Regions from separate parts of the Pseudarthrobacter sp. 01T43 genome, predicted to be linked through region 3. Evidence: predicted binding sites of a transcription regulator. Region 3 holds the regulator's gene; each other region holds the start of a gene.

Region 1 (10,351 bases), on a different contig from region 3:
GGTTGTCGTCCTTGTACACGTAGACGTTTCCCACCACGGCCGGGCAGATGCCGTCGGCGCAGATGAAGTCACTCAGGTCCATCAGGTGCAGGCCGTCGACTTTCCCGCGATAGCTCTCCAGCGGCGAAGGATCGACCAGGGATTCATTCAGCGGCGGGTTGCAGGCCGGGGCCCCCGGGGAGTAGCGCTGGACGCACTCGGGCATGTTGAAGGTGAACCGGGGGTTGTCCCGGATACCCACGACCTCGATGCCGGCCTCGACCATCGGCTGGATTCCTTCAAGGTATGCGGGGACCTCGGTCTCGAACGGGGCTTCCTCGTGGGTCAGGGTGGCCACGGTGAAGACGGCATCCGGCCGGTGTTCCAGTACGTATGCAGTACTGGAACGGTTGTAGGTGTTGCATTCGGCGTTCCGGGCCTCGGAGTCGGCCCCGAAACGGCAGGCGGGCATCAACAGCGTGACCAGCTCCCAGCCGCGGGCTTCCGCGATGGGAGCCAGGGCTGCCAGATACTGCTGGGCATGCGAGTCCCCCAGCACCACGATCCGTTTGGTGGTTTCGCCGGACGGGATCTCCTGCCGGCAGCCTTCCAGCACCGGGTCCAGCGTTGCATTTCCCTCGATACAGGGCGCGTGGATCCCCGCCCAGTCATTGTCGAGGGCCGCCGGCGCAGGAATGATCCGTGCAGCGGGAGCCGGCGTTCCGCCGTTCCCCTGCGTGAGTTGGGCGGCCCCCGGCGTCAGTTCCCGGGGTTGCGCTGCGGTGGCAGCCTCCTCCTCGGTGAGGCTCGTCTGCCAGACCGCCACCGGTCCGGCCAGGACGGCGCAACAAGCGGTAATGACGACGGCGGTGCGCCAACTGCGCACCTGCGGCCAGCGCCACTCGCGGAGCGGCTTTTCCACAAAGCGGGTGGTGAGGACGGAGAGGACAACCGAGGCGGCGATGATCGCACCGCCCTGGCGGAGGTTGGGTGAATCGACGCCGGTGGCCGCCAGCGCCAGCACCAGGACGGGCCAGTGCCACAGGTAGAGGGCGTAGGAGTTGTCGCCCAGCGAGACCAGCGGCTTCCAGCTCAGGAAGCGGTCCACGCCGAAACGGCTGCCGCTTTGGCCGGCCACAATGACCGCTGCCGCTGCGAGCGTGGGCCACAAGGCCACGAACCCCGGGAAGGCCCGGTCCACGGTCAGTAGCAGCCCGCAGGAGATCATGGCCAACAGGCCTGCCCAGCCGAGCACCACCCGGAGCACTTTGCCTGGGTTCAGCAACGGCAGGCCCAGGGCCAGCAGTGAGCCGAGGGCGAATTCCCACAGCCGGGCCCTCGTATCGAAGTAGGCGTACGCCTGGTTCGTGGCTGTCTGGTCAACCGAAAAAACCAGCGAGCATGCAAGGATGACGGTAAACGCGGCGGCCAGCACCGCCCTGTAGCTGGTGTTGAATCGCCGCCGAAGCAGCCGCCACACCACGGCGGAGCCGGCAAAGACGAGCGGCCACAGGATGAAGACCTGCCCCTGGATGGAGAGGGACCAGAAGTGCTGCAGCGGGCTCGCCCCGGCGTGGTCCTGCGCGTAGTAGTCCACGGCGGTGTCCGCCAGCAGCCAGTTCTGCCGGTAGAGCAGCGACGCCCAGGCCTGATCCAGTACCGCGGGCCAGCGGCTTTGCGGGAGGACCAGCCAGGTGCCGGCGAGGACACCGAGGATCACCACGACGGCGGCCGGCAGCAGCCGTTTGAATAAGTGCAGCCAGTGCCGGAGGAGGTGGACCGAGGTCCCCGCTTCGACCTTCCGGACGAAGGACAAAGTCAGCAGGAAGGCGGAGATCAGCAGGAAGATATCCACACCACCCGAAACCCGGCCCAGCCACACGTGGTAGGTCACCACCATCAGGACCGCGAGCGCGCGGAGCCCCTGGACTTCGGGACGGAAGGTGGACTTCCGGTGGGCGCTGGTGGCGCCTGCCGTACCGCCCCGGGCAGCCCCTGTTCCCGCAATCAACACAAGTGACCCCTCAAAACCGGCTGGCAAAAACATCAAGCCTACGGACAGGCAACGTCCAAGGCCAATCACACGAACCCCGCCACAGGCTGCTAGGAACGCAGCAGCCCCCGCAGCGTTTGAATGGTGTCGGCTTCTGCCGCCGTTTTGTCGTCGCGGTAACGCTTCACGCGTGCGAACCGCAGGGCGATTCCGCCCGGATAGCGCGAGGACTGCTGCACGCCGTCGATCGCGATCTCGACGACGGTGACTGGTTCAACCCAGACGGTGCCCGCCGTGCGCCGGACCTCGAGCTCCTGGAACCTCCCGGTCTGCCAGGCCAGCAGCGCGTCGGTGAGGCCCTTGAACGTCTTTCCCACCATCACGTAGCCGCCGGGTTCGCCGAACTCGCCGGTGGGGTCCAGGGCTCCGAGATGCAGGTTTGACAGCAGTCCGGTGCGCCGTCCTGAACCCCATTCGCAGGCGAGGACCACCAGGTCGTAGGTCAGCACCGGCTTCACCTTGATCCAGTTCGAACCACGCCGTCCGGCCGCGTAGGCCGATCCCACCGCCTTCACCACCACGCCCTCATGGCCCGCGGCGAGCGCATCGCGGGACACTCTCTCGGCTACAGCCGCATCCGCCGTGATCTCCCCGGGAATCCGGTGCTCGGCGGCGATGCGCTCCAGGACATCGATGCGTGTTGACAGCGGCTCGTCGAGCAGGTCCCGCCCGTCGATGTGCAGCACGTCGAAGAACCAGGGATGGAGCAGGGTTGCGCGCGCCGCATCCGCCCCGAACCGGGACATGGTCTGCTGGAATGGCCGCGGGCCGCCGTCCTCGTCGAGGGCGAGGGTCTCGCCGTCGAGAATCACATCGCGGACCGGCAGCCCGCGCACCACCTCCACCACTTCGGGCAGCCGGTGGGTCACCTCGGCCAGGGTGCGTGTGAAGATGCGAACGTCGTCGCCGAGGCGATGCACCTGGATGCGCGCGCCGTCGAGTTTGTATTCCACGGATGCTTCCCCGGTGACCTCCAGCGCCTCGCTGGCACTGGCCGCGGTTGCGGCGAGCATCGGCTGCACGGGACGGCCGAGCACCAGGCCGACGGCGTCAAGCTCGGCTGCCGTGCCCGTGATCGCCAGGAGTGCCGTCCCGCCGAGATCGCCGGAGAGCATGGCCGCGCGGCGCACGGCGTCGGCTGGCCGGTCAGCGGCGCGGGCCACGGCATCCGTGAGAACACCCTCGAGTGCGCCGGTCCGCAGTTCACCGAGCAGCACGCCCGCTATGAAGGCCTGCTCGCGCTCGGTGGCGGCGGCGGTGAGCGTCCGAAGGGTCGCGGCACGCTCCGCGGCTGAGCCCGCGCCTGCGGTGGCGAGCAGCCGGTCCAGTGCGGCATCGAGATCGGTGACGGTAAGGCTCGGCTCGGCGGCCGGCTCCCCCATGGCTGCCGACATGCCCCGCCAACCGATCCCGACCCGGCCCTGCCGCGGTTTGGCCGTGAGTAAGCCGACCGACGTGGCGATCTCCCCCGGCCCGAGCCGGCGCAGCAGGTCGGCCAGGGCCTCGACCTTCGCGAGCCGGGAGCGGGTGGACGCGACGGCGTTGGTGGTTTTCACGAGCTCGTCGAGCAGCATGGCAACAGTCTGCCACGGCGTCCGACTCTGGACAGTGCCGGAATGCCGTTTCAGACTTGGTGGATGGGCATCATCGTCGCGAACCTGTTCATCACCCTCGACGGCGTCTACCAGGCGCCCGGCGGACGCGAAGAAGACCCTGAAGGCGGCTTCGCTTACGGTGGCTGGCAGGCGCCGGTGTCTGACGACGAGGCCGGCGCGGCCATCGGCGAAGAGATCGGCCGCATTGACGCGCTGCTGCTGGGCCGCAAGACCTACGACATCTTCGCCGCCTTCTGGCCCCATCAGACCGACGAGATCGGCAGCATACTCAACCGCGTACCCAAGTTCGTCGTCTCCGGCAGCCTGACGGCACCGGCCTGGGCGGGAACTACCGTGCTGCCGGATGCCGGGGCCGCCGGTCGGCTCCGGGAGGAATACGACCAAGTGCACATGTTCGGGAGCGGCGTCCTCATCCGTTCACTGCTCACGGCTGACGTGCTTGACCGCCTCCACCTCTGGCTGTATCCGGTCACCCTCGGCCAAGGCAAGCGCCTCTTCGACGCCGGATCCATCCCCGCTACCTTCCGCCTCGCAGAGCCGGCGCGCACCTTCCCGAAGGGTGCCGTGTCGCTGGTCTACGAGCGTGCGGGCGCGGTCGAGACGCAGGAGATGGCGGCCGGCTAAGGGCAACAAAAAACCGGCCCAGCCGAAGCTGGACCGGTTTCTCGTTGCGACTGTCAGCGGGCCTGGGCCCACGCGCCGGCTACAACCTTAGTGGCCGTGGCCTGCGTGCTCGTCTTCGTCAGCGGGCTTCTCCACCACGAGGGTCTCGGTGGTGAGAACCAGCGCGGCGATGGAGGCTGCGTTGCGGAGGGCTGCACGGGTGACCTTGACCGGGTCAATGACACCGGCGGCGATCAGGTCTTCGTACTCGCCCGACTTGGCGTTGAAGCCGTTGTTGGTTTCGAGTTCGGCAACCTTGGCCGTGACGACGTAGCCGTCGAAGCCTGCGTTCTGGGCAATCCAGCGCAGCGGCTGGACCAGCGCGCGGCGGACGATGCCCACAGCTGCGGCGGCGTCGCCTTCGAGGGCCTTCACTGCGGGGTCCTCGTCGAGGGCCTTCAGCGCGTGAATGAGGGCGGAACCGCCACCGGCCACGATGCCTTCTTCGAGGGCGGCGCGGGTGGAGGACACTGCATCTTCGATGCGGTGCTTCTTTTCCTTGAGCTCAACCTCAGTGGCTGCGCCAACCTTGATCACGCCGATGCCGCCGGCCAGCTTGGCCAGGCGTTCCTGGAGCTTTTCCCTGTCCCAGTCGGAGTCAGTGCGGGTCAGCTCGGCACGCAGCTGGGAAACCCGTGCTGCGACGTCTTCTGCGGAACCGGCGCCATCAACGATGGTGGTGTTGTCCTTGGTGACCGTGATGCGGCGGGCGGTACCCAGCACCTCAAGGCCGACGGTGTCCAGGCTGAGGCCCAGTTCCGGGGAGACAACCTGCGCACCGGTGAGGGTGGCGATGTCCTGCAGCATGGCCTTGCGGCGGTCACCGAAGCCCGGAGCCTTGACGGCAACCACGTTCAGGGTGCCGCGGATGCGGTTGACGATCAGCGTGGACAGGGCCTCGCCCTCGACGTCTTCGGCGATGATGAAGAGCGGCTTGGAGCTCTGCAGCGCCTTTTCCAGCAGCGGCAGGAAGTCCTGGACGGAGGAGATCTTGCCCTGGTTGATCAGGATGAGGGCGTCCTCGAGGACGGCTTCCTGACGCTCGGAGTCGGTCACGAAGTAGGGGGACAGGTAGCCCTTGTCGAACTGCATGCCTTCGGTGAGGACCAGCTCAGTCTGCGTGGTGGAGGATTCCTCGATGGTGATCACACCATCCTTGCCGACCTTGCCGAACGCCTCGGCGAGGAGCTCGCCGATTTCGTCGCTCTGGGCGGAGATGGCGGCCACGTTGGCAACCTGGGTGCCTTCAACCGGGCGTGCATTCTCAAGCAGGCGGGCTGCAACGGCTTCAACGGAAACCTCGATGCCGCGCTTGATCTGGCCCGGAGCGGCGCCAGCCGCAACGTTGCGCAGGCCTTCCTTGACCAGGGCCTGGGCCAGCACGGTGGCCGTGGTGGTGCCGTCGCCGGCAACATCGTTGGTCTTGGTGGCTACTTCCTTGGCCAGCTGCGCGCCGAGGTTCTCGTACGGGTCATCAAGCTCAATTTCGCGGGCGATGGTGACGCCGTCGTTGGTGATGGTGGGTGCCCCCCACTTTTTGTCGAGAACAACGTTGCGGCCGCGGGGGCCGAGCGTCACCTTGACCGTGTTGGCGAGCTTATCGATGCCGGCTTCGAGCGACCGGCGTGCAGCGTCATTAAACGCAAGCTGCTTTGCCATGGTTTTGTCCTTTCAAGACAGAACCCCGCGCAGCTGACCAGCGGAATGCATGGTCAGCGGCACGGGGATCCAAAAGTTACTTWACGACGATCGCCAGAACGTCGCGGGCGGACAGCACGAGGTACTCGGTACCGCCGGTCTTGACTTCGGTTCCACCGTACTTGGAGTAGATAACAACGTCGCCAACGGCTACGTCGACCGGAACGCGGTTGCCGTCTTCGAAGCGGCCGGGGCCTACTGCGACAACTTCGCCTTCCTGCGGCTTCTCCTGCGCGGAGTCCGGGATAACCAGGCCGGAAGCCGTGGTCTGCTCGGCTTCGAGCGGGCGGACAACAATACGATCCTCAAGAGGCTTAATAGAGACCGACACTCGGACCTCTCCTTCTACGTCAGCAAAATTCATGGACAGTTGAGTTGCTTCGCCGTGGCTGGCAAACCGTCGTCGCGGTGCCGGCAGCAGCCTGGTTGGCAGCTCTTCATGTGTTAGCACCCTCCTAGGGAGAGTGCTAATGACGACTCTATGTACTGGTTAGCACTCGGTCAAGGCGAGTGCCAGAATTATGTCCCCAGTGAACAGCTTTTGGAGCCTCAGCGTCCGAGGTCGTCGAAATCGACGTCCTCGTCGCCGTCGTTCCCGTCGGTAAAGGTGCCGCGCCGCAAATAAAGCACGACGGCGCCCCCCAGGGCCGCGAGCAGCGAAAGTACCAGCAGGATGATGCCGCCCAGCCGGGCGCCGCTGTAGAGGTTGCGGATGTCGCGGGCTTCGTCGGTGGCGTCCTGGATGTCCTTGCCGCCCACGGAATAGACGGTGGCGTTGAAGGTGTCCAGGAAGAAGATGATCACCAGCAGGGCAATGCAGACAATCGCTATGGCGGATCCTGCAATCAGGGCGGGGCGGGCAATCTTCACCAGATCCGTGCGGCTTTTTCGGGGCGGTCCGGACGGCTGGGTGCCTGCACTGTCTTCCATGTCTTCAACCCTAGCCGGAACCGGCGCCTGGCCACCTCCACTAGGCTTGAATCCATGTCTCAAGCACCGCAGGACCAGATCGCCCCACTGCTGACCAGCGAAGGCTGGGAACTGCTGGCATCTTTGGGGCCGTACCGCGAGGACGAGGCATTCGAACTCAATTCGACGCTCCGCAAGGCCGGACACTCCCCCGGACTCGTCTCAGCCGTGCTCACCCAGTCCAGGCTGCGCACCAAGGCTGAGGCCAAGTTCGGGGAGTTCGCCCGGAGCATGCTGTTCACCCAGGCGGGCCTTGAACAGGCCACCCGGCTCAACGTTGCCGCCCGGCACGCCGAACGCTTCGCGCAGGCTGGCGTCCGCCATGTTGCGGACCTCGGCTGCGGGCTGGCCGCAGACTCACTGGCCCTGGCGTCGATGGACATTACGGTCACTGCAGTGGAGATGGACGAAACCACGGCCGCGTGCGCCACCGTCAACCTCATTCCGTTTCCCAACGCCACGGTGGTGCACGCTGACGCCACTTCTGTTTCTTTGGAAGGGGTCGACGGCGTCTGGCTGGATCCCGCCCGCAGGGTCACCTCCACGTCGGGCACCAAACGGATCTGGGATCCCGAGGCGTTCTCCCCGCCGCTGTCCTTTGTGGAATCGCTCGCGGAGACCGGACGGGCGGTAGGCGTCAAAATGGGCCCCGGCATGCCGCACGAATCGGTGCCTGCAGGCTGTGAGGCGCAGTGGGTCTCGGTGGGCGGCGACGTCACTGAAGTGACCCTCTGGTTCAACTCCGTCAGCCGGCCCGGCATCCGCCGCGCCGCCCTGCTTCTTGGGCCGCAGGGTGCCGCCGAGATCACCAGCGGCGAAGATTTCGACGGCGGTCCCACCGCTCCGGTTGGTCCGGCAGAGGGCTACCTGTACGAACCCGACGGTGCGGTGATCCGCGCGGGCCTGGTGGCCGACGTCGCACTTCAGCTCGGCGGGCACCTGCTGGACGAACACATCGCCTACATTTGCGCGCCGGACCGGCTGGACACGCCCTTCGCCCGCGCCTACAAGGTACTGGAAGTGATGCCGTACAACGTCAAGGCGCTCAAGTTCTGGGTCAAGGACAACGGCGTCACGGTGCTGGACATCAAGAAACGCGGCATGTCCGTCACGCCGGAAGAACTGCGGAAGCAGCTGCTCCCAGGCGGCAAGGCAGGCAGCAGGAAGAAGGCCGGCACCAAAACGGCCACCCTGGTCCTGACCCGTATTGGGGAGGACCGGGTGGCCATCTCGGTGGAACCCGTCTAAACCTTGGTCTGCGCGGCGCGTCCTACTGGGCGCGCATGAAGTCCTCGGCCGCCCGGACCTGCTCGTCGGTGGGACGCACTCCGGTGTAGAGGACAAACTGCTCGAGCGCCTGGATGGTGGCCACTTCTGCGCCGGTGATCACCTGCTTCCCGGCACCACGCGCCGCCTTGATCAGCGGCGTCTCGGCCGGCAGCGCCACGACGTCGAACACCACTTTGGCCGCCGCGATGGCGTCCTCCGGGAAGGACAGCGACTCGACGTCGGGACCACCGGCCATCCCGATAGGGGTGACGTTGATGATCAAGTCGGCAGTGCCGCCGTCGAGCGCTGCCCGCCACTGGAAGCCGTACTGCTCCGCGAGCGCCCGGCCGGTGGTTTCATTGCGGGCGAGGACGGTGACCTCGGCGAAACCGGCGTCGCGCAATGCAGCGACGGTGGCCTTGGCCATCCCTCCGGCGCCCTGGACCAGCACCGAGTAGTGTGTGGGCACGGCGTTGCTCTGGAGCAGCTGTTCGATGGCCGTGTAGTCGGTGTTGTAGGCCTTCAGATGGCCCTCGGTGTTCACAATCGTGTTGACGGAATCAATGGCTTTGGCGGAAGGATCCAGCTCGTCCACGAGGGCCATCACGTCCTCCTTGTAGGGCATGGACACGGCGCAGCCGCGGATCCCCAGGCCCCGGACGCCGGCAATCGCCTGGGCCAGGTCGGCGGGGGCAAACGCCTTGTAGATCCAGTTCAGGTCCAGCTGCTCGTAGAGGTGGTTGTGGAACCGAGTCCCGTTGTTGCTGGGCCGGGCCGACAGCGAGATGCAGAGGGTCATGTCTTTATTCAGAATGGGCACCCGTCCATTAAACGCGCTTCCCCCCAACTGGGTAGCAGCACATGTCGGTTTGAGTGCTCATAACGACATGTGCTGCTACCCAGTTGGGCGGCGGACGTGAGGTTAGGGGCAGCCGGTGCCGGCCGGGAAGCTTCCGACGGCGGCGGGCAGCTTCCCGGGGGCGGTCGCCTTGCCGGTGAGCACGGCGACCAGCGCATCGAAGGCGCCAGGGGTCCGGCCATAGAGGGCAATCTTGACGGGCGCGCTGGAGCCTGCCAGCGGCCACGGCGCATCGAGCGTCACGGCAATGTCGCCTCCGGCGGGACGTCCCGCGTAGCCGACGAGCGTAACCAGCGGGCCCTGGCCAATGCTGAGCCCGGCCTTGGCGGCGGCCGCCGCGAACCGGGCCCGGTCCTGGTCCGAACCTCCGGCAATCCGGACGCCGGATGGGGCGAGGGCCCCGGAACACTGCCCGGACAGCACCGTGACGGCGGCGGCGGAGACCCGCGCTGATGTGTCGCCGCTGCTGCCCGGGGCGGCTCCCTGCGGGGCACCCGGGGATGAGGCTATTCGGCCCCGCCAGGCCAGCATGGTGGCAACCCGCGTTGCTGCCTCGTCCAGGCGCGCTGCCTGCACGGTTCCGGCCGCCACAGCATTCACGATGGCGGCATGGGCCGTTCCCACGTCGGCAGGCATCAGCAGCAGGTCCGCTCCGGCAGCGAGCGCCGCCGGGGCTGCGGAGCCGCCAGGATATTTCTGCTGGACCGCGCCCATGTTCAGGGCGTCGGTCACGGCCACGCCGCTGAAGCCCATGCCCCGGAGTGCTGCGTAAGACGGCGCCGATAACGACGCCGGAACGCCGGGTTCGAGCGCGGGCACGGCGATGTGCCCCATCATGACGATTGGCATTCCGGCTGCGACGGCGGCCCCGAACGGCTTCCAGTCGCGGGCTTCGAGCTCGGGGATGCCTGCGGACTGCACCGGAAGGCTCTGGTGCGAGTCGACGGTGACGGAGCCGTGGCCCGGGAAATGTTTGAGGGTGGGCAGGACACCGGCTTCCAGCATCCCTTGGGAGAACGCCACTGCGAGCTGCCCGGCCTGATCCGGGTTTCCGGACATGGACCGCGCCCCGATGGTGGGATCCGCCGGGCCGATGGTGACGTCGGCATCCGGTGCGAAGTCGAGGTTGAAACCAAGGGGCACGAGCTCGGAGGCCGTTGCCCGGCCGGCGTCCTTGGCCAGGGGCACGTTGCCCGCGGCCCCGTAGCTCAGGGGAGTGGGCCATTCCGTCAGGGGGGCGCCCAG
Region 2 (10,351 bases), on a different contig from region 3:
TGGTAGGCGGTGGCTGCGGCGCGGGCACGTTCATCGGCTGCCTCGTTGAGGTCATGACCGGCGTGGCCCTTAACCCATTCAAACGTGTACTTTCGGCCGGCGATTTCACGGTCCAGTTCCTTGAGCAGCTCCAAGTTCATGACAGGCTTGCCGTCACCTTTTCGCCAGCCCTTCCGTTTCCAGCCCGGCATCCATTTGGTGATCGAGTTGATGACGTACTGGCTGTCGCAGAGGACCCTCAGGTGCTCGTCAGGAACATGGGCGGTAGCGCGGAACAGGTCAAGCACGGCCATCAGCTCACCCTGGTTGTTGGTGCCGTGCGGCCATCCCCCCGCCCGCCAGCACTCGTCGTCGACGTACCAGGCCCAGCCGGCCGGGCCCGGGTTTCCTAAAGCCGAACCGTCGGCAGCTGCTGTAATTGTCACTGTTCCATCCTGCCAGAGTTCCGGCGCACTCCCGCGCCGATGCGGGCCGATGCGGGCCGATGCGGGCCGATGCGGGCCGCGATGCTCTATCAGGTTTGGTTGCCAAGGGGCACTTTTGGGAACCAAACCTGATAGAGCAAGTCGGGGTCAGCAGGTTACCCGGGTTAACGGCCGACGGCGGCCCCCACCTTTGGTGAGAACCGCCGTCGTGCGTTGTGCTGTGGTGCGTCTTGCCTGGGCTTTTTGGGGGCTAGAAGCCGCCCATGCCGCCCATGTCGTCGCCGCCACCCATGGCCGGAGCGTTCTTCTCCGGCTTGTCGGCCACTACGGCCTCGGTGGTGAGGAACAGACCGGCAATGGAAGCCGCGTTCTGCAGGGCAGAGCGGGTTACCTTGACGGGGTCGTTGATGCCGGCAGCCAGCAGGTCGACGTATTCGCCGGTTGCTGCGTTCAGGCCGTGGCCTGCGGGCAGGCCGCGGACCTTGTCCACCACAACGCCGGGCTCGAGGCCGGCGTTGAAGGCGATCTGCTTCAGCGGAGCGTCGATGGCAACGCGGACGATGTTGGCGCCCGTTGCTTCGTCACCCGTGAGGTTCAGGTTGGCGAACGCCTTGGCGCCGGCCTGGATCAGTGCAACGCCGCCACCGGCGACGATGCCTTCTTCAACAGCAGCCTTGGCGTTGCGGACAGCGTCCTCAATGCGGTGCTTGCGTTCCTTGAGCTCAACTTCGGTTGCGGCACCGGCCTTGATGACTGCAACGCCGCCGGCCAGCTTGGCCAGGCGTTCCTGCAGCTTCTCGCGGTCGTAGTCGGAATCGGAGTTTTCGATTTCGGCACGGATCTGGGAAACGCGGCCAGCGATCTGGTCGGCGTCGCCGGCACCTTCAACGATGGTGGTTTCGTCCTTGGTGACAACAACCTTGCGGGCGCGTCCCAGGAGTTCCAGTCCGGCGGTCTCCAGCTTGAGGCCGACTTCCTCGGCGATGACCTGGCCACCGGTGAGGACAGCAATGTCGGCCAGCTGGGCCTTGCGGCGGTCGCCGAAGCCCGGAGCCTTGACGGCAACAGACTTGAACGTACCGCGGATCTTGTTGACGATCAGCGTGGCCAGGGCCTCGCCCTCGATGTCCTCGGCAATGATCAGCAGCGGCTTGMWGGACTGCATGACCTTRTCCAGGACKGCAACSAGTTCCTTSACGTTGGAGATCTTGGAGTTGACGATCAGGATYTACGGGTCRTCAAGGACCGTTTCCTGGCGCTCMGRGTCGGTSACGAAGTAAGCGGAGATGTAACCCTTGTCGAAGCGCATGCCTTCGGTGAGCTCAAGCTCCAGGCCGAAGGTGTTGGACTCCTCGACCGTGATGACGCCTTCCTTGCCAACCTTGTCCAGGGCTTCGGCGATCAGGGCGCCGATTTCGTCGTCACCGGCGGAGATGGAYGCSGTGGCRGCGATCTCTTCCTTGGTRTCGATCTCCTTGGCGGAGGCYAGCAGCTCAACCGTGACGGCTTCWACAGCCTTCTCGATGCCGCGCTTGAGGGACAGCGGGTCAGCGCCGGCTGCGACGTTGCGCAGGCCTTCTTTGACSAGGGCCTGGGCCAGCACGGTTGCCGTGGTGGTACCGTCGCCAGCGACGTCATCAGTCTTCTTGGCAACTTCCTTGACCAGCTCGGCGCCGATCTTTTCGTAAGGATCGTCCAGCTCGATCTCCTTGGCGATGGAAACACCATCGTTGGTGATCGTGGGGGCGCCCCACTTCTTTTCGAGGACGACGTTGCGGCCACGCGGGCCGAGGGTGACCTTGACGGCGTCGGCGAGGATGTTCAGGCCCCGCTCAAGACCGCGGCGTGCCTCTTCATCAAATGCAATGATCTTGGCCATAACGGCAGTAGTCCTTTCGGGACAGTCGTTAAGAATGAACCTCACTGCAGTGCCCGCGACGGACGATCTTTGACCGCGGCCTCTGTATGCCGCGGCTGGGGATCTCACTCCAGCTAGGTGTTTCTCTCGCTCCAGGCCCGGCGCCAAGCTCCGCAACCGGCGGATGCCGGACGTTGCTTTAGCAGTCGGTACGTAGGAGTGCTAACTCAATAATTAGCACTCCCTAGGTGAGAGTGCAAGCGAATGGGCCCCGAAACCGCGTATCCGTCGGCGGCCGTTCGCCGTTGGCGATCAGCCCGCCGCCCGGCCTGCTGCCTCGCGTCCGGTGAGTACGGCCCGGTTGTCCGCGCCGTACGTGAACACCATGAAGTTCGCCGTGGTGATATCTCCATGGGAGTCGAAGGCGACCGGCCCCGATTCGCCGTCGTAATTGATTTTTGCCCCAGTCTTCGCAACCGCAAGGCAGTCGGCATATGAGAGGCACGGTTTGCCGGGCTGGCCGGTGTCCTGCCCGGCAACTGTCCCGCCAGAAACAGGTATGAGGTTGGCCGCGATGGAGCGACCGGCGTCGTCATCGGCCACAGCCGCAGCCAAAGCCGCGAGGTTCACCGCGTCGTAGGCCTCGGCCGCGAAGGACAGGTCCTTCAAGGCCGGATTCGCTTCGAGCAGCCGCGCCTGGAAGGCCGCCGAGGCGAACACGCCGGGCACCACGGCACGGGCACCGTCCAGGGCTTTCGAGCCAAGCCCCGAGCCGTACTGCGCGAAGGCACCGTCGCTGAGGATCAGCTTGCTGCCGGCCAGCCCCGCATTATTGAGTTCCGCGAGGGCACCCTGGGCATCGTCGCGGGCGATCAGGACCACGGCGTCGGGCTTTGCCATCCGGGCCGCGGCGGCTGCCTGCTGCGCGGCACCCGGCTTGAACGCCGAGGTGCTGACGGTTTCCAGGCCCGCGGCGGTGGCGGCACCGGCCACCGCGGCGGAGACGTCCTTGCCATAGGTGCTGTCCTGGTGGACAACGGCAATGCTCTTGGCACCGCTATCCTTGGCCAGCTTCACCAATACGGAGGCCTGGGCAACGTCCGCTGCCGCCGTCCGGAAGTAGTAGCCGCCGCTCTTGTACGTGCTCAGCGCCCCCGCTGAATTCGCCGGCGAGATCAGCGGAGTCCTGGCGGCGGACAGCACGTCAATGGCGGCTGCCGCATGGCTGGAATCCGTGGGTCCAATCACCACGTCAGCCTTACCGTCAACGAGGTTTTTGGCCTGCGCTCCGGTATCTTCGCCGGCCCCGATGATCAATTCAACAGGCTTGCCTTTGTGGCCTCCGGCGGCGTTGATGTCCTTGACGGCGACCTCCGCGGCCGCCCGTTGTGCGTCGTTGAGGAAGCTCTGCTTTCCCGTGTTGTCCAGGATCATGCCGATGCGCAGGACACCATCGCCGGAGGCTTCAACGGTGTCCAGCCGGGCGTTGCCCCCGGCGGTGCCGGCACACCCGGCCAATGCCAGCAGAACGGCCGCCGCTGTGGTGCTCCGGAGGATTGCTGAAGGCAGGCTGCCGCCGTTCACTCTGCGGGCCGGACGCTTTCGGCCTGCGGGCCCTTCTCGCCTTCGCCGACTTCGAGCTCCACGCGCTGCCCCTCTTCGAGGGCCCGGTAGCCTTCGCCGTCGATGGCCGACCAGTGCACAAAGACGTCATCCCCGGAGCCATCCACGGTAATGAAGCCATAGCCCTTTTCGGCGTTGAACCACTTGACGGTTCCCAATGCCATGATGTCCACTCTTTCCGTAGTGCCGACGATCCACCTCACTGTGAGCCGCGTAAGCCGTATGCGCGTGCAGCTGTGCGCCGTGTACAGCTTTTTGCGCCGCGAAAGGGACCGAAGCCTGAATTCACTCTAGCCACAACCCGTCCCGGTGGCCGAGCCTCATGGCCCTCCGCGGCACGAAAGTTATTGACGCGTGACCGCGGGGCTTCCGGGGGTGGGTGTTACCGGTAGTCCGGCCCCAGTATCACTACAACAGGCAGCTGGAATTCCTGGCTGTTGACCAATGTGGGGATGCCCAGGAGGGTCCCCAGCGCTGCGGCGTTGGCCCGCTGAGCTTCACCCGCATAGAAGATCCTGGACGCCTGTTGCGGCGCTCCGGCCCAGTTGCCGACCTGTCCCAGCTTCCAGCCGTCGTTCTGCAGCACCGCACTGACCCGTCCGGCGAGCCCGGCGGTGCCGGCCGCGTTGTACACGGCAACGCCCTGCGACTTGTTCAGGAGGGCGGCCGGCGTTTCAGTGGCGGACGGAGAGGCCGTGGGCTCCGGGCTCGCAGAAGGCTCAGTGCTCACCGACGGCCCGGCGCTGGGGGACGGTTCCGCACTGGCCGATGGGGCGGCGCTCGCTACGGGGGATGCTGACGTTTCGAGGCTTGTGGACAGCTCGCTGCCGGCCTGGGTGAAGCCGAGTTTGGGGAGAATCAGGAATGAGACAAGTCCGATGGCCAGCGCCGCGATCCCTACCGCAAGGACCGGCCAGAGCTTCCGCCGGACGGGCGCCGAGGCCGTGCGGTGGACGCCTTGCCGCGAGGCGGTCTCCGGTACCTTGTCGAATTCATCGCGAGCGTATTTGGTCATGGTGCAGAGACGTCCTTGTTGATTGCTGCTGATGGCTCAGCACGAAGTTAGTCAGGCGTCGGAACCCAGGCGGCGAGCAGTGCGTGCCCGGTGACGCGACGTACGTAGTCTACGCAATCTCTTGACCAGCATGGGGTCGTGGGCCAGCGCCGCCTCGGAATCAATGAGGGCATTCAGCAGCTGGTAGTAGTGTGTCGCGGACAGGTCGAAGAGCTCCCGGATGGCCTGTTCCTTGGCCCCGGCGTACTTCCACCACTGCCGTTCCAGGGCAAGCATCTGCTGGTCGCGCTCGCTCAACGGGGAGTCACGAAGGGTGAAGTCAGCCAGCAGCGGGGTCTGTTCCGCGGCGTCCGGCAGGTGTTCCCGAGCAGGCTCCGCCACGGCACATCCCTTCGCTGGTGAGGTTGGAAATCTCATCCCATGCTACGGCGTAAATAACATGCTTGTCATTTGAAGCCCGGCCGCACTAACCGGCGGCCCCGGGGGGAACCCTGCGAGAATGGGACCGTGTTTGAATCTGACGCCCTGTTCGAGTTGGCGGAGGAGCCGGCGGACGCCGTTGGTTTCGCCGAGTTGGCGGCAATGCCGCTCCGTGAGTTGATGGTCGCCGACTGGGCGGCCGCGCTGGGCCCGGTTGAACCGGAGCTGCGCGGCGTCCTCACCTTCCTGGCCGCGGAAGTGGACGCGGGGCACCAAGTGCTGCCATCGCCGTCGAACGTCCTTCGCGCCTTCAGGCAGCCACTGGCTGAGGTCAAAGTCCTCATTGTGGGCCAGGACCCTTACCCGACCCCCGGCCACGCGGTAGGCCTTGCCTTCGCCGTCGACGCGCGGACACGACCCATCCCCCGGAGCCTGGCGAACATCTACCGCGAGCTGGAGTCCGATCTGGGCATTCCGCCGCGCGTCCACGGCGACCTGTCCGCGTGGGCCGGTCAGGGCGTCCTGCTGCTGAACAGGGTCATGAGCGTCCGGGCGGGCGCCGCCGGCTCGCACCGCGGCAAGGGCTGGGAGGCAATTACGACGGCGGCAGTCACCGCGGTGGCCAACCGCCGTGCCGCCGACGGCGGCAGCCTGCCGCTCGTGGCGGTGCTCTGGGGCAAGGATGCCGACGGCGTCCGGTCCCTCCTGCCCGGCGCGGCGGTGGTGGCCAGCGCGCACCCGAGCCCCTTGTCGGCGTCGCGCGGTTTCTTCGGCTCACGGCCTTTCAGCAGGATCAACGGGCTGCTGCGGGAACAGGGCTCGTCCGGCGTAACCTGGGAGCTCCCCGCCGGTCGTTTAGCTTAGGGTTGCCTTATGAGTACCGTCCCGGCCGCCACGAGCGCAACGAAGAACACCCGTCCGCAGATTGACCTCACCGTCATCCGACGGGAAGAACTCTCGCCGCACATGGTCAGGATCGTGGCGGGCGGCCCGGGCTTTTCCACCTACGCGAACAACGCCTTTGTGGACCGCTACGTCAAGATTGTGTTCCCGCAGCCCGGCGTTGAGTACGCCCAGCCGCTGGATCTGTGGACCATTCGCGAAACCATGCCCCGGGCGCAGTGGCCTTTCACCCGCACCTATACGGTCCGGTGGGTGGACACGGCAGCCCAGGAACTGGCCATCGACTTTGTCATCCACGGCGACGAAGGACTGGCAGGCCCCTGGGCGGCCACCGCGAAGCCCGGTGACACCTTCACCTTCACCGGCCCCGGAGGGGCCTACAACCCCTCGCCCGGCGCCGACTGGTACCTCTTTGCCGGGGACGAGGCCGCCCTGCCGGCCATCGCCGCAGTCATCGAATCTCTGCCGTCGGACGCCAGCGGTCTGGCGTTCATCGAGGTGGACGGCGACGCCGACATCCAGCAGATTGCGGCCCCGGCAGGCGTCCAGCTCAACTGGCTCCGCCGGAACGGTGCCCCCGCCGGTGAAGGCGATCTCCTCGTCTCCGCAGTGGCCGACGCCGACTGGCCGGACGGACGGGTTGACGTTTTTGCCCACGGCGAGCGCGGCTACATGAAGGCCCTGCGGAACGTGCTCTTTGTCCAGCGTGGCCTCGAACGGAGCCAGGTGTCCCTCTCCGGCTACTGGGCAAAGGGCCGGGTGGAGGACGATTTCCAGGCGGAGAAGAAGCTGCCGATCGGGAAGATCTAGGCAGGCGGCTTTACCGCTCTACCGCCGGCGTGCGCGGCGTCGCTCGTTGCTGGCCAGGCTACGCGTCAGGGGCCGGGCGAGGGTGTCGCCGAGGACAATGCCGGCCGCCGTGCCCAGCACAATCGCGCCTGCGTTGAGCATCCCCCCGGCGCCAAACAGGATCTCGGACTCCTTGATGGTCAGGACGTACATGGAGCGGAAGATGGTCAGGCCGGGCAGGAGGATCAGCGCGGCCGGAACGGCAACCACCAGCTGCGGGGCGCCCATCTTCAGTGCCACCACCCTCGCCAGCAGACCGATCACGACGGCGGCGATTGCCGGGGAGAACCGGTCACCGATGCCGAGGGAGCCTGCACCCAGCAGCACAAAGTAACCCACCACGCCCACACCCGCGGTGGGCAGCAGCAGATCCCAGGAGGTCTGCTCTGTGATGCCGATGGCCATCACGGCGAGGGCAATGAAGATCACCAGGACCCACAGATCGTAAGCGGGCGGGAACGTCTCAGTGACGTCTATGGCCTGCATCCCGCTCATCGCCCCCGCAACAGAGGCCACCGCGATCCCGGCCACAATGGCGCCAAAAGTCAGCAGCGTGGACAGGAACCGGCCCGCTGCCGTCACGGGGAACCCGTTGATGGCGTCCTGGACAGAGGAAACCAGCCGCCCGGTGGGGAGGAGCAGCAGGATGCCGCCCACCACCACGATCGCCGGTGCATTGGTGAGGCCGAAGCGCCACAACAGCAGCGCGGTGAGCGTGACACCGAAGGAGCACGCCGCCGTCGTAAAGAAGTCCGGCACCCGCCACCGGCCCAGCTGACGGGCAAGGAGGCTGACCCCGAGGTTGGCCACGAAGGCGATGGCTGAGGACGCCGGTCCCCCGCCGAGGACGCCCACAAAGGCGGCCGCGAACACGCCGAAGGCCATGGTGACCATCCAGCGCGGGAACGGTTTGGGGCTGGTGATGGCCTCGTCCAGCCGTCGGATGGCTTCATCGCGGCCCACACCCCCGGCCACAATGTCCGTCACCAGCCGGTGCACTTTCGCCAGCCCGGCGTAGTTGTTGGTCCAGGACCGCACCACCCGAAGCAGCGCGATGGGCGGCTGGTCCTTGGGAGCGTAGTTGATGGCCACCGACTGGTTGGTGATGTCCACCTCGATGTTTTTCAGCCCCAGCGCCGCGGTGACGGCAATGATGCTCGTCTCCACCTCGAGGGCGCCGGCCCCGTAGCGGAACATGGTCTCGGCCAGGTGTAGGGCAAAATCCAGGGTCTTACGGGCGGAGGTGTCCACGCCTCCCACCTGGATCATGGGGTTGGCGTAGGGGCTCCCGGCGAGCCTGTCCACGATGCTCAGTGGCGCCGTCGGCGGGTTCTCCCCCTGGACCAGGCGTCGCAGCATCCGCTTCGCGGCAGCATCCTGGCGGAGCTGGGAAGGCGAGAGCGGCTCTGTCTTGGGCAGGCCGTCGGTATGGGCCTTGCCCCGGGAATTTTCAGGACGTTTGGTCACGTTGGTCCTCCTCCCTGTTTGGCGCGTGTGGTTTGGTGTTACGCCTGCCGCTTCAGCGGCAGTTTGCCGAGCAGTATCCTGGCGACGGCAACGGCGGCTCTGCCCAGGCGGTTGGCCCGGAAGGCGAGGGGCCGGACCGGCATCACGAAGTCGCCAACGAGTTGAACCACGTTTCCGCCGAAACCCTTCTTGAACTGGTAGCCGCCGTGGCCTTCCTCGTCCTGACCCTCGATGCCAAAGGTGCCATAGAAGTTGTACCTGGCGTAGCCCTTCTCCAGGCCGTGCAGCATCATGCCCCAGTACAGGGAGGTGGCCCCGTTGAAGTAGATGTAGTCCTGTTTGGTGCCGCCGATCACGCACACCACTTCGTCGCCGAAGCACACAAAGTGAATGGCGGCCACGGTGGCGACGCCCACGGAATCAGGGAACCGTTCGATGTCCTTGAGACTGCGCTCATAGCTGTCCGCGAGGTCCTGGACCACTTTGAGCCGGTTGGCTTTCTTTTTGCTGCCGGATTCTTCGACCTCGCGGCGCAGTTCGGCGGCGGCCGCGGCTTCGGCTTCCAGGCGTTCGGTGATGGACTTCCGATACGCGGGGATGTCGATCTTCGCCATCATGAGTTTGGTGAACTCGGGCGAGGTGGTCCGCAGGAGCTGTTCGTAGTATTCGCGTTCCCGGTAGACGAAGCCCTTCTCGTCCCCTGCGGTGCTCAGCGCGTTGTAGAACTCATCCAGGGTCGCCAGGGTGGCCTGTTCCAGGAACACGCCGTTCTTTTCCGCCTTGCGGATGGCCTTGCGGGTCCGGTAGCTGGTGCTCATGATGAGCTCTTCGGAATCCTTGATGCCTTCGAGTGTCTTGATGAACATCCAGTTCACGTTGACGAAGTCCATCTCTGAGCCCTGGTGCTCGAACCCCAGTCCCGCAAGCTCGGCCACGAGCGGCCTGTTGTCCGTCAGCTCGGGGTGCTCGGCGCCGTCTTCATCGCGGGCGATATAGGTCAGGTTCGGGGAGATCCGAAGTTCGGCGGCTTTCCGGCCGGCGGCGCGTTCTTTGAGAAGTCTGACGACGTCACGCACCAGGGTGGTGTCCGTGTAGTCCATGAGGGGGCCCTTGGCGCACTCGCACACCTTGTAGCCCCAGCGGTTGGTGGTGTAGTTGAGCTTGCCGGCGGCGACAAGTTCGCCGTCGCGCCTGACACCGAAGAGTTCCACCACCAGGCCGCGGGAACGCTGGAACCGGACGAAGTCAGCGGACTGGATGAAGCTGTTTTGCGGGTGTTTGAGTGAGTAGGCCTCGAACTCGGCATCGCTGAGGATGCCAAGCTCGAGTCCGGCTTCGGCCTTGGTTGGATTCACGGAAGTAACCTCATCTGTGGCTGCGCCGCCCGGCTGGGGCCTGCGCTGGCAGTCGTAGTGGTTGGCGGGTGGTGGGTGTGCGTTGGTGGCGCGCTCTCAGTAGAACTGCTGGCCGGTGCGGGCGGTTTCGAGCCGACGGAAGATCCGTTCCGCTCCCTTGACCCAGAGGGCGTGCCGGATCGGCGAGAGGACGTAGTCATGGCAGCCGACGAAGTCCGTGACCGTCTTGGTGAAGCTCGTCTTGAACATGCCCATACCGTACAAATTGTGGGATTTGTCCTTGATCCGGGCCGCCGGAGGCGTCCCGCAGAAGTCGTATTCGGTGCAGCCGAGCTCCTGCATGCGGCGGATCGCGGCCCATTGGACCAGATGGGAATCGCCGTACTGCTTGCGGTTCTGGGTGGAGCCGCCGTCCTTGTAGGTTGCCTTGGCACCG
Region 3 (9,705 bases):
CTGCTGGTGGATGCTGCCCAGGGGATTGAGGCACAGACCCTCGCCAACCTCTACCTGGCGATGGAAAACAACCTCACTATCATTCCGGTCCTGAACAAGATCGACCTCCCGGCAGCGCAGCCTGAAAAGTACGCGGCAGAGCTGGCCAACCTGATTGGCGGTGATCCTGAGGACGTTCTCCGCGTCTCGGGCAAGACCGGCATGGGCGTCGAGGCACTGCTGGACAAGATTGTCCGCGATCTGCCCGCCCCCGTTGGCGACCCCAACGCTCCCGCGCGTGCCATGATTTTCGACTCGGTCTACGACACCTACCGCGGCGTGGTCACCTACGTCCGGGTGGTTGACGGCATGCTGCACCCCCGCGAACGCATCCAGATGATGTCCACCCGCGCCACGCACGAACTCCTTGAGATCGGGGTGAGCTCCCCGGAGCCCACCCCCTCCAAGGGCCTTGGTGTGGGCGAGGTCGGGTACCTCATCACTGGGGTGAAGGACGTGCGCCTGTCCAAGGTCGGCGATACCGTCACCAACCTCGCCAAGCCTGCCGCCAAGTCGCTGCCGGGCTATGCCGACGCCAAGCCCATGGTCTTCTCCGGCCTGTATCCTCTGGACGGCACGGACTACCCAGTGCTCCGTGATGCGCTGGAGAAGCTGATGCTCAACGACGCCGCGTTGGTGTACGAGCCCGAAACATCAGCGGCGCTGGGCTTCGGGTTCCGCGTGGGCTTCCTCGGCCTGCTGCACCTGGAAATCACCCGCGAACGCCTCGAACGCGAGTACAACCTGGACCTGATCTCCACCGCTCCCAACGTGGAATACGAGGTGACGCTGGAGGACAAGAAGGTGGTCCATGTGACCAACCCCAGCGAATACCCCTCCGGCAAGATCGCCGAGGTCCGCGAGCCGATGGTGTCCGCCACCATCCTCGCGCCAAACGAATTTGTTGGCGCCATCATGGAACTTTGCCAGAGCCGGCGCGGCGTGTTGGGTGGCATGGACTACCTCTCCGAGGACCGGGTGGAGATCCGTTACCGCCTGCCGCTTGCCGAAATCGTCTTCGACTTCTTTGACATCCTTAAGTCCAAGACCCGCGGCTACGGCTCGCTGGACTGGAAGGCCGACGGCGAGCAGGTAGCCGATCTGGTCAAGGTGGACATCATGCTCCAGGGCGAACAGGTGGACGCGTTCTCTGCCATCACCCACCGTGACAAGGCCTATTCCTACGGCGTCATGATGACCACCAAGCTGCGTGAACTCATCCCGCGCCAGCAGTTCGAGGTGCCCATTCAGGCCGCCATCGGCTCGCGAATCATTGCCCGCGAAAGCATCCGGGCAATCCGCAAGGACGTTCTGGCCAAGTGCTACGGCGGTGACATTTCGCGTAAGCGCAAACTTCTGGAAAAGCAGAAGGAAGGCAAGAAGCGCATGAAGATGGTGGGAACGGTGGAGGTGCCGCAGGAGGCGTTCATCGCCGCCCTCACCACCGACGAATCAAAGGACAAGGCCAAGAAGAAGTGACCCACGCGCAGTGGGGGACCCGCTGATGCCCAGCGTTCTTCCCCTTGGTGATCCGGCGCCGTCGGACGGTCTGCTGCCTGCCCAGGCGGCAGACGGTGCGGCGGCCCGGAACTTTGGGCTGTACGTGCACATCCCGTTCTGCGCGGTCCGGTGCGGTTATTGCGATTTCAACACCTACACGGCCACGGAACTCGGCGGCGGCGCGTCCCAGGACGCCTACGCCGGGACCGCCATCTCCGAGATCAGGATGGCCACCCGCGTCCTGACCGAATCCGGGCTGCCGGCGAGGCCCCTGAGTACGCTCTTCTTCGGCGGCGGGACCCCGACGCTCCTCCCGGCCGAGGACCTTGCGCGGATCCTGAGCGCCGCCGTCGCGGAATGGGGCCTGGAAGAAGGCGCCGAAGTCACCACCGAAGCGAACCCGGATTCGGTCACCCCCGAATCGCTGGCGCTGTTGAAGAGCGCCGGATTTACCCGGGTTTCGTTCGGCATGCAGTCGGCAGTTCCCCATGTCCTGAAGGTCCTGGACCGCACCCACACACCCAGCAGGGTTCCCCAGGTGGTGCAGTGGGCCCGTGAGGCAGGACTGGCCGTGAGCCTGGACCTGATCTACGGCACGCCGGGGGAGTCACTCGACGACTGGCGGTTTTCCCTGGAGACTGCCTTGTCCTATGAGCCTGACCACATCAGCGCCTATGCGCTGATCGTGGAGGACGGCACCAAACTCGCCGCCCAGATCCGCCGCGGCGAAGTTCCGGGAATCGACGACGACGACCACGCCGACAAGTACGAACTCGCCGACCAGCTCATCGGCGAAGCGGGACTCAGCTGGTATGAGGTGAGTAACTGGTCGCGGACGCCGGAGCAGGCTTGCCGGCATAATCTCGCCTACTGGCGCGGGGACGATTGGTGGGGCATCGGCCCGGGCGCACACTCGCATGTGGGCGGCGTGCGCTGGTGGAACGTCAAGCACCCCACCGCCTACGCGGGGCGGCTCGCCCAGGGGCTCTCGCCGGCTGCGGGCAGGGAAACGCTCGACGCCGATACCCGCGAGGTGGAGCGCGTGATGCTTGAGGCCCGGCTTGTGTCGGGGCTGGCAACGTCATCGCTGGGTGAGTACGGACGCCTTGCCGTGGCCGGGCTGATGGCCGAGGGTCTCGTGGACGCGCCCGCTGCCATCAAGGGAACATTGGTGCTGACCCTGAAGGGCCGCCTGCTGGCGGACGCCGTGGTCCGGAGAATCCTGCCGGACTAACGCTTAAGGCCAGCAACCGTGGGCCCACGCCCGCCGGGTCCCCTGGCCGAGCCTGCGAGGCTAGGGGGCGGGTGGGGACTATTTGATCCAGCGCAGGTTGTACGGGTAGCGGTGCGGCTGGCCCTTGTTGACGTGAATACCGGCGGAGACCGAGAAGCAGGTCAGCGCAATCCAGATGAGGGTGGCGATGACGGCGAAGATGTTCCCGACCACCGGAATAAAGACGAGGATGTTGGCCACCAGTGCCGCGATGGTGGGCGGCAGGCTGAAGTTCAGCGCTTCCTTGGATTCCTGCGCGGTGAACGGTCCGCGTTCACGGAAGATCAGGTAAATCAGCAGGGACGGTACACAGCCGAGGATCCCGCCAAAGTGTGCGAGCGTGGCCCATTGCCGGTCTTCGCTGGCCGTAAGGGGCAACGCATTTGCGGGAACGCCCTGGTACTCGGAACGGCCTTGGTCGTCCCGGTGCTCGCGTGCGTTTTGTGCCACGGTTTCATCCTTCGAAAGTGCAATGGTGCTGGTTTGGAGAATGCCGGTCGGGTGCGACAACAGCCTCTTCAGTACCAAGAATACTGGGTCACGCGGCAAATGCCGCGGTCGGGACAGCCCTTGGGCCGTTCACGGGCCCCGCGGAGTCATGGCGCCGTCAGGAAGTCAATGACTTCCTCCACCCGGCCGAGCAGTGACGCTTCCAGGTCCGCGTAGCTGCGGACCGCACCCAACAGCTTCTGCCAGCCCAGCCCGATGTCTTCCTTCGTGGAGTGCGGCCAGCCGAAGGCGGCCAGGATGCCGGTTTTCCYGTCCTGCCCACGGGGCACCACAGGCCATCGTTCGATGCCGAGCACGGCGGGGCGGATTGCCTGCCACACATCAACGTAGGGGTGTCCGACAATCAGCACATTCCCGGCGGCGCCCGGGGAGGCCATCACACCGGCCGCGATGCGCCACTCTTTGGAGTCCGGCACCAGGTGATCCACCAGGATCCCCAGCCGCCGGCTGGGCCCGGGACCGAAGGCGGCCACCGCCCCTGCGAGGTCATCGATGCCATGCAAAGGCTCGACGACGATGCCTTCCACCCGGAGATCGTCACCCCAGACCTTTTCCACGAGTTCGGCGTCGTGCTTTCCCTCCACCCAGATCCTGCTCGCCTTGGCCACCTGGGCACGCTGGCCCGCCACGCGGACAGAGCCGGACGCCGTCCGGCCGGCGGGCGCGGCCGCGCTCTGCCTGGGCGCCGGGGGCATGAGCCTGATGGGCTGGCCTTCCAAAAGGAACCCGAATCCAAGCTTGAACGAACGCGACTTGCCCCGCCGGTCTTCGAGGGCAACCACATGCATGCCGCCGGACTTCTCCACCCGGGTCACTGCTCCTACCCAGCCGGACTGTGCGTCTTCGAGGACCATGCCGCGTTCCACTGCAACCTCGGGGAGTTCGCTCCGGACGGGCGCGGTGATCTCCTGCGGACCCCAGTTCTGGTACTGCATGGATTGATTCCGCCTTGTGCTAGATCGTGCCCCGGAATGTTCGCCCGGAGCGGTACCAATGCTAACAACGGGGTGAGTCATATTAGACTGTTAGCACTTAGGCATGTCGAGTGCTAACGAGCCGTGACCATTGCCGTGAACAATGAGGCGCAACCGTGGATGGAGGTGGAGTGTGAGCGAGCCGCGCAAACTTGAAGTGCTGCGGGCCATTGTGGAGGACTACGTGCACTCCCGCGAGCCCGTGGGTTCCAAAGCCTTGGTTGAACGCCACCACCTCGGCGTTTCCAGCGCAACCATCCGCAATGACATGGCTGCCCTGGAAGACGAGGGCCTGATCACCGCTCCGCATACCAGCGCGGGCAGGATCCCCACTGACAAGGGCTACCGGCTGTTTGTGGATCAGATTTCGGCGGTCAAGCCGCTCTCTCCGGCGGAGAAGAAGGCCATCCAGTCGCTCCTTGAGGGCGCGGACGACTTGGATGATGCCCTGGACAGGACCGTCAGGCTCCTGTCCCAACTGACCAACCAGGTGGCCGTGGTGCAGTACCCGCATTTGAGCCGGGCCACCATCCGCCACATCGAGTTTGTCCTGCTGGCGCCACGCCAGGTCCTTCTGGTGCTCATCGCCACCACCGGCAAGGTGGAACAGCGCGTGATAGACGTCGGCCAGGACCTCGGTGAGGACACTATCGCCGCTTTGCGGACGCATTTCCTCGGCTCGCTGGCGGGCACGCCGCTCAGCCGGTTGGCCCAGTCACTGCCGGGAGTGGTTTCCTCCGTCGCGCCAGGACAGCGGGCAGCTGCCCAGGCGTTGGCTCAAGGGCTCGAAACGCTCGCCCATAGCAGCCGTGAGGACCGCATGGTGATGGCCGGCACTGCGAACCTGGCCAGGTCCAACGTGGATTTCCCGCTCAGCATCGGTCCTGTGCTGGAGGCCCTCGAGGAACAGGTGGTCCTCCTCCGCCTCCTCAGTGACATGGCGCAGGACCCGCGGGGTGTGACAGTGAGTATCGGCCGGGAAAACCCCTACGACGGACTGGCCGAAGCCTCGGTGGTCGCCACGGCCTACGGACCTGACAGCACGGCCAAGGTTGGCGTCCTGGGTCCCACCCGGATGGACTATCCCACCACCATGGCCGCCGTCAGGGCAGTAGCCCGCTATCTTTCAAGAATTCTGGGTCCGTAACAACAACGGTCCAGGCACCAAGAGCAGTGCCGGCAGCCTCGCTGCCGGAAGTACAACAGGGAAGAGATACGAACTTTGAGCAGCCACTACGACGTCCTCGGAGTCTCGCCGGAAGCCACCGGAGAAGAGATCAAGAAGGCCTACCGCAAGCTGGCCCGCACCCTTCACCCGGACGTTAATCCCGGGGACGATGCGTCGGACCGCTTCAAGGCCGTTACCCATGCCTACGAGGTACTTTCGGACCCCCAGAAGCGCCGCGTCTATGACACCACAGGCAATGAGAACGGCACCGACAATGGCTTCGGCGGTGGCAGTTATGCCGGCCAGGGCTTCGCGTTCCAGGACATCTTCGATACGTTCTTTGGGGCCGGCGGATCCTCGGGTCCGGCGTCCCGGGTCCGCCGCGGCCAGGACGCCCTCATCAGCGTCCGGATCGAACTGCGCGACGCCGTGTTCGGCGTCAACCGCAAGCTTGAGGTGGATACCGCCGTCACCTGTCCCACCTGCAACGGCTCGTGCTGCCGCGAAGGCAGCCACCCCGAGCGCTGCGATATCTGCGGCGGCAGCGGCCAGGTCCAGCGGGCCGTACGTTCCATCCTTGGCCAGGTCATGACGGCGGCTCCCTGCGGCAGCTGCGAAGGCTTCGGCTCTGTCATCAAGGATCCATGCAACGAATGCAACGGCCAGGGCCGCATTCGCAGCCGCCGGTCACTCACCATCAAGGTGCCCGCCGGCGTCGCAACCGGTACCCGGATCCAGCTGTCCGGGCAAGGCGAAGCCGGCCCTGCCGGCGGACCTTCCGGTGACCTTTACGTCGAGATCCGGGTCAACAACGATCCCACCTACGTCCGGGACGGCGATGACCTGCACGCGACGCTCCACATTCCTATGACTGCAGCTGCCCTGGGCACCGAAATGTCGCTGGAAACCTTCGATGGACTTCAGGAAATCGACGTCAAAGCCGGGACCCAGGCCGGCGAGGTCATCACCCTCCGCGGCCTGGGCGTCACCCACCTCCGGGGCTATGGCCGCGGTGACCTGCTGGTCCACCTGCAGGTGGAGACGCCGGCGAAACTCGATCCCGCTCAGGAGGACCTCCTGCGGCAATTGGCAAAGTTGCGCGGCGAACAGTTCACCGAGGGCAAGCTGACGGCCAGCGGTGGGGTCTTCGCCAAGCTGCGGGACCGGCTCGGTAACCTGTAGCTGTGAGCAACCCCGTCTTCTTCAGCGGAGCCGGGTCACTGGACCAGTTGGTTCCCGGTGCCCGTTATACCCTTCAGGGCCCCGAAGCGCGCCATGCGGTAACAGTCAAGCGATTGACGCCCGGGGAGTCCGTGGACATTGCCGACGGCGCCGGTAAACGGCTGACGGGAACGGTTGTTGCGGCATCACCCGCCGAACTCACCGTTGAATGCGCCGAACTGGCTGTGGAACAACAGCCTGACATCCGGCTGGTCCTGGTCCAGGCCCTGGCCAAGGGCGACCGTGATGAGCTCGCCGTGGAAACCGCCACGGAATTGGGGATCGACGCCGTGGTGCCCTGGCAGTCGGAACGTTCGATCGTGCGCTGGAAGGGTGAGCGCGCCGTGAAAGCCCATGCCAAATGGCAGTCCGTGGTCACGGCAGCAGCCAAGCAGGCACGGCGCGCCTGGATTCCCGAGGTGCGCGCCGCCGTCGAAACCCCCGGCCTGGTTGCCGCCGTGGCAGCCGCGGACCTTGCCGTAATCCTCCACGAAGACGCTGTGCGGCCGCTACGGTCCGTGCTGGAGGCATGGCAGGCCGCCGCGCCGGCGGCCTTGGGTCACCGGGAAGTCCTGCTCATCGTCGGTCCGGAGGGTGGGATCAGTCCCCGCGAAGTCACCAGGCTCTGCGGTGCCGGTGCCGTGACGGCACTCCTGGGCAACCATGTCCTGAGGTCCTCCACTGCCGGACCCGCCGCCGTTGTGCTTGCGAGCGATGTGTTGGGGCGCTGGAGCGCCGCGCAGGCCTAAGCTAACGGGCAGCGTGAACTAACCGGAGGTGTGAACTAACTGACGTTGAACTTCCGAGTGTCCACGTTCAGTTCCGCGCCGTTGCCGCCATCTGATTGCCATACGCGGAGCTCGTAACTTCCGGACGCGAGGCTAAGCGCAAGCGTAAAAAGTCCGGACTGAGCGGCGTCAGCACCGGCCGTGGTCTCACCGGTCAGGTACGGGGTCTTGTCCCCGTTTCCCGCGGCCCGCAGGATCTGCCACCGCAGTTTGCCCCCCGGGACGGTGCTGCGGCCTGTGATCTTGACACTGCCGCCGGCAATGTCCGTACCCTCCTGTGGATCGATGATCCACACGGGTGCCACCATGCCGGCAGCCCGTGACATCGGGGCACCCAGCTGGACATGGCCGAAGGCGAGGTAGTCGGTATGGCTGTCCACCAGAACCCGCACCTGAATCTGCTGGCCCGAGTCAATCAGGCCAGAGCTGGCCGCCGCCGCAGTGGCCGTGAATATGAGCTGCTGGATGGCACGTACGGCCATGTCGGCGTCGAGATTGCTGTTGAAGGCATCTGCGGAGACGTCGACGGTGATGACATTCTTTCCGGAGATCGAGGTTGCCAGCTCCGTGGGACTCTGCCAGGGCGTGAAGTAATCGGGGTCCAGCGGCTTGTCGGACATCATGGCCCGCAGCGCACGCGTCACCGGGTTCTCCTGTTCCGGGACGTCCCGGAACTCCCGGTAAAGGAAGACGTTGCCGTTGCTGCGGCCGATCCAGTACACGGGCGCTTTGTTCGAGGACTGCGTGGTTTCCAGGGGTGCGCTGGTGGAGGGCGCGCCGGGGGAGCCGGTGGCGGCAGCGGTGGAGTTCGCCGTCAAGGTGGGGTCGGGGCCGGGATCGGCAATGCAGCCGGTCAGCAGGAGGAGCGCCGGGAGGAGGGCCAATACGCCCCGCGCACGGAACGGCCGCGCGGCACGTTCGGCCGAGCGGGGGGCGGGTGTTTCCGGCACTCTGATTGCGCTGTCCTTCCTGGCTGTTAATGATGGGCCTTAGCCCAGTAAGCCGGTCCCCGGACGGCCTGGATTTCAAGCATGGCATAGTGCGGCACGCCTCAAGCGCCCAAATGACCGCACGGGCGCAACTGCAACGGGAACGATATGCGCCTGATATGAAGTTGATATCTAATGACGCCGGTCACCGGACAGTCGTACGCCCTGGAAGGCCCGTTGGCCGGGCCCTCCGTCGCCGCGACGAGGGCCCTCCTGGCGTAAGATGGAAGGAACCGCTGGCTCCCGCGTGCTCGGCCACAGCCCGCCCACGCAGCATCCGGCGGTATTAAGTTCGAACTGGAGGAGACCACGGGCCTGCGGGCCAGCACCATGACTGAATCAACGAACGGAAAGCGCCGGCTGAACACTGAGCGCGCCGCCGGAGAATTTCCCCATTCGCTTCCCGGTGTCCGGACGGAGGTGGTTCTCTTTGACAACTCCGATCAGATGGTCCAATCGCTCGGCAGCCATGACGAGGCCCTGCGGTACATCGAAGAACAGTTCCCGGCAGTCAATTTCCATGTCCGCGGAAACGAACTTTCCATCAGCGGCCCAGCGAACGAAGTGCCCCGCATCATGCGCCTCCTGCATGAAGTTCGCGGCCTTGTGGCCCGTGGCACCGTCATCAGCCCCGCCGTCCTGCAGCAGCTCGTGGCGTTGCTGCGCAGCCAGTCTTTGCAGAACCCCGTGGATGTCCTCACCCATGACATCCTCTCCAGCCGGGGAAAGACCATCCGGCCCAAGACGCTGAACCAGAAGAACTATGTTGACGCGATCGACGCCAACACGGTGATCTTCGGCATCGGGCCCGCCGGTACCGGCAAGACCTTCCTGGCCATGGCGAAGGCTGTCCAGGCGCTGCAGCAGAAGGAAGTCAGCCGCATCATCCTGACCCGGCCGGCCGTTGAAGCCGGCGAGCGGCTGGGGTTCCTGCCCGGCACGCTCAGTGACAAGATCGATCCCTACCTGCGCCCGCTGTACGACGCGCTTCACGACATGATGGACCCCGAATCGATCCCGCGCCTCATGGCCGCCGGGACTATCGAGGTTGCGCCCCTTGCCTACATGCGTGGGCGCACCCTGAACGACGCGTTCATTATTCTGGACGAGGCCCAGAACACCACGCCGGAACAGATGAAGATGTTCCTGACGCGTCTGGGCTTCGGATCGAAAATGGTGGTCACCGGAGACGTCACCCAGGTCGACCTTCCCTTTGGGACGCGTTCGGGGCTGCGCATCGTGG

Evidence for each region. The regulator HrcA, encoded in region 3, represses chaperone genes, less so after heat shock. The targets are predictions, from matches to a motif close to TTNGCACTCGNNNNNNNCGAGTGCNAA.
Region 1: groES (co-chaperone GroES) is a predicted target of HrcA. The motif match lies at 6,500-6,526, and genes of this name have one in related genera.
Region 2: groL (chaperonin GroEL) is a predicted target of HrcA. The motif match lies at 2,483-2,509, and genes of this name have one in related genera.

Annotation. Positions count from the first base shown of each region.
Region 1 is NZ_JBFTPV010000004.1:57,759-68,109, reverse strand. It holds gene AC1DIM_RS06055 (acyltransferase family protein) at 1-1,990, opposite strand, end outside; gene AC1DIM_RS06050 (ATP-dependent DNA ligase) at 2,083-3,606, opposite strand; gene AC1DIM_RS06045 (dihydrofolate reductase family protein) at 3,670-4,272, shown strand; gene groL (chaperonin GroEL) at 4,360-5,970, opposite strand; gene groES (co-chaperone GroES) at 6,047-6,340, opposite strand; gene AC1DIM_RS06030 (hypothetical protein) at 6,559-6,939, opposite strand; gene AC1DIM_RS06025 (class I SAM-dependent methyltransferase) at 6,994-8,226, shown strand; gene AC1DIM_RS06020 (shikimate 5-dehydrogenase) at 8,249-9,067, opposite strand; gene AC1DIM_RS06015 (glycoside hydrolase family 3 N-terminal domain-containing protein) at 9,170-10,351, opposite strand, start outside.
Region 2 is NZ_JBFTPV010000021.1:20,660-31,010, forward strand. It holds gene AC1DIM_RS16135 (RNase H family protein) at 1-425, opposite strand, end outside; gene groL (chaperonin GroEL) at 676-2,304, opposite strand; gene AC1DIM_RS16145 (ABC transporter substrate-binding protein) at 2,596-3,867, opposite strand; gene AC1DIM_RS16150 (cold-shock protein) at 3,864-4,070, opposite strand; gene AC1DIM_RS16155 (LytR C-terminal domain-containing protein) at 4,289-4,921, opposite strand; gene AC1DIM_RS16160 (DUF3263 domain-containing protein) at 4,973-5,302, opposite strand; gene AC1DIM_RS16165 (uracil-DNA glycosylase) at 5,429-6,205, shown strand; gene AC1DIM_RS16170 (siderophore-interacting protein) at 6,215-7,054, shown strand; gene AC1DIM_RS16175 (threonine/serine exporter family protein) at 7,073-8,560, opposite strand; gene AC1DIM_RS16180 (peptidoglycan bridge formation glycyltransferase FemA/FemB family protein) at 8,599-9,915, opposite strand; gene AC1DIM_RS16185 (lipid II:glycine glycyltransferase FemX) at 10,012-10,351, opposite strand, start outside.
Region 3 is NZ_JBFTPV010000002.1:281,783-291,487, forward strand. It holds gene lepA (translation elongation factor 4) at 1-1,518, shown strand, start outside; gene hemW (radical SAM family heme chaperone HemW) at 1,544-2,773, shown strand; gene AC1DIM_RS02930 (DUF4870 domain-containing protein) at 2,852-3,262, opposite strand; gene AC1DIM_RS02935 (DUF3097 domain-containing protein) at 3,409-4,257, opposite strand; gene hrcA (heat-inducible transcriptional repressor HrcA) at 4,430-5,443, shown strand; gene dnaJ (molecular chaperone DnaJ) at 5,519-6,646, shown strand; gene AC1DIM_RS02950 (16S rRNA (uracil(1498)-N(3))-methyltransferase) at 6,649-7,434, shown strand; gene AC1DIM_RS02955 (GerMN domain-containing protein) at 7,470-8,423, opposite strand; gene AC1DIM_RS02960 (PhoH family protein) at 8,793-9,705, shown strand, end outside.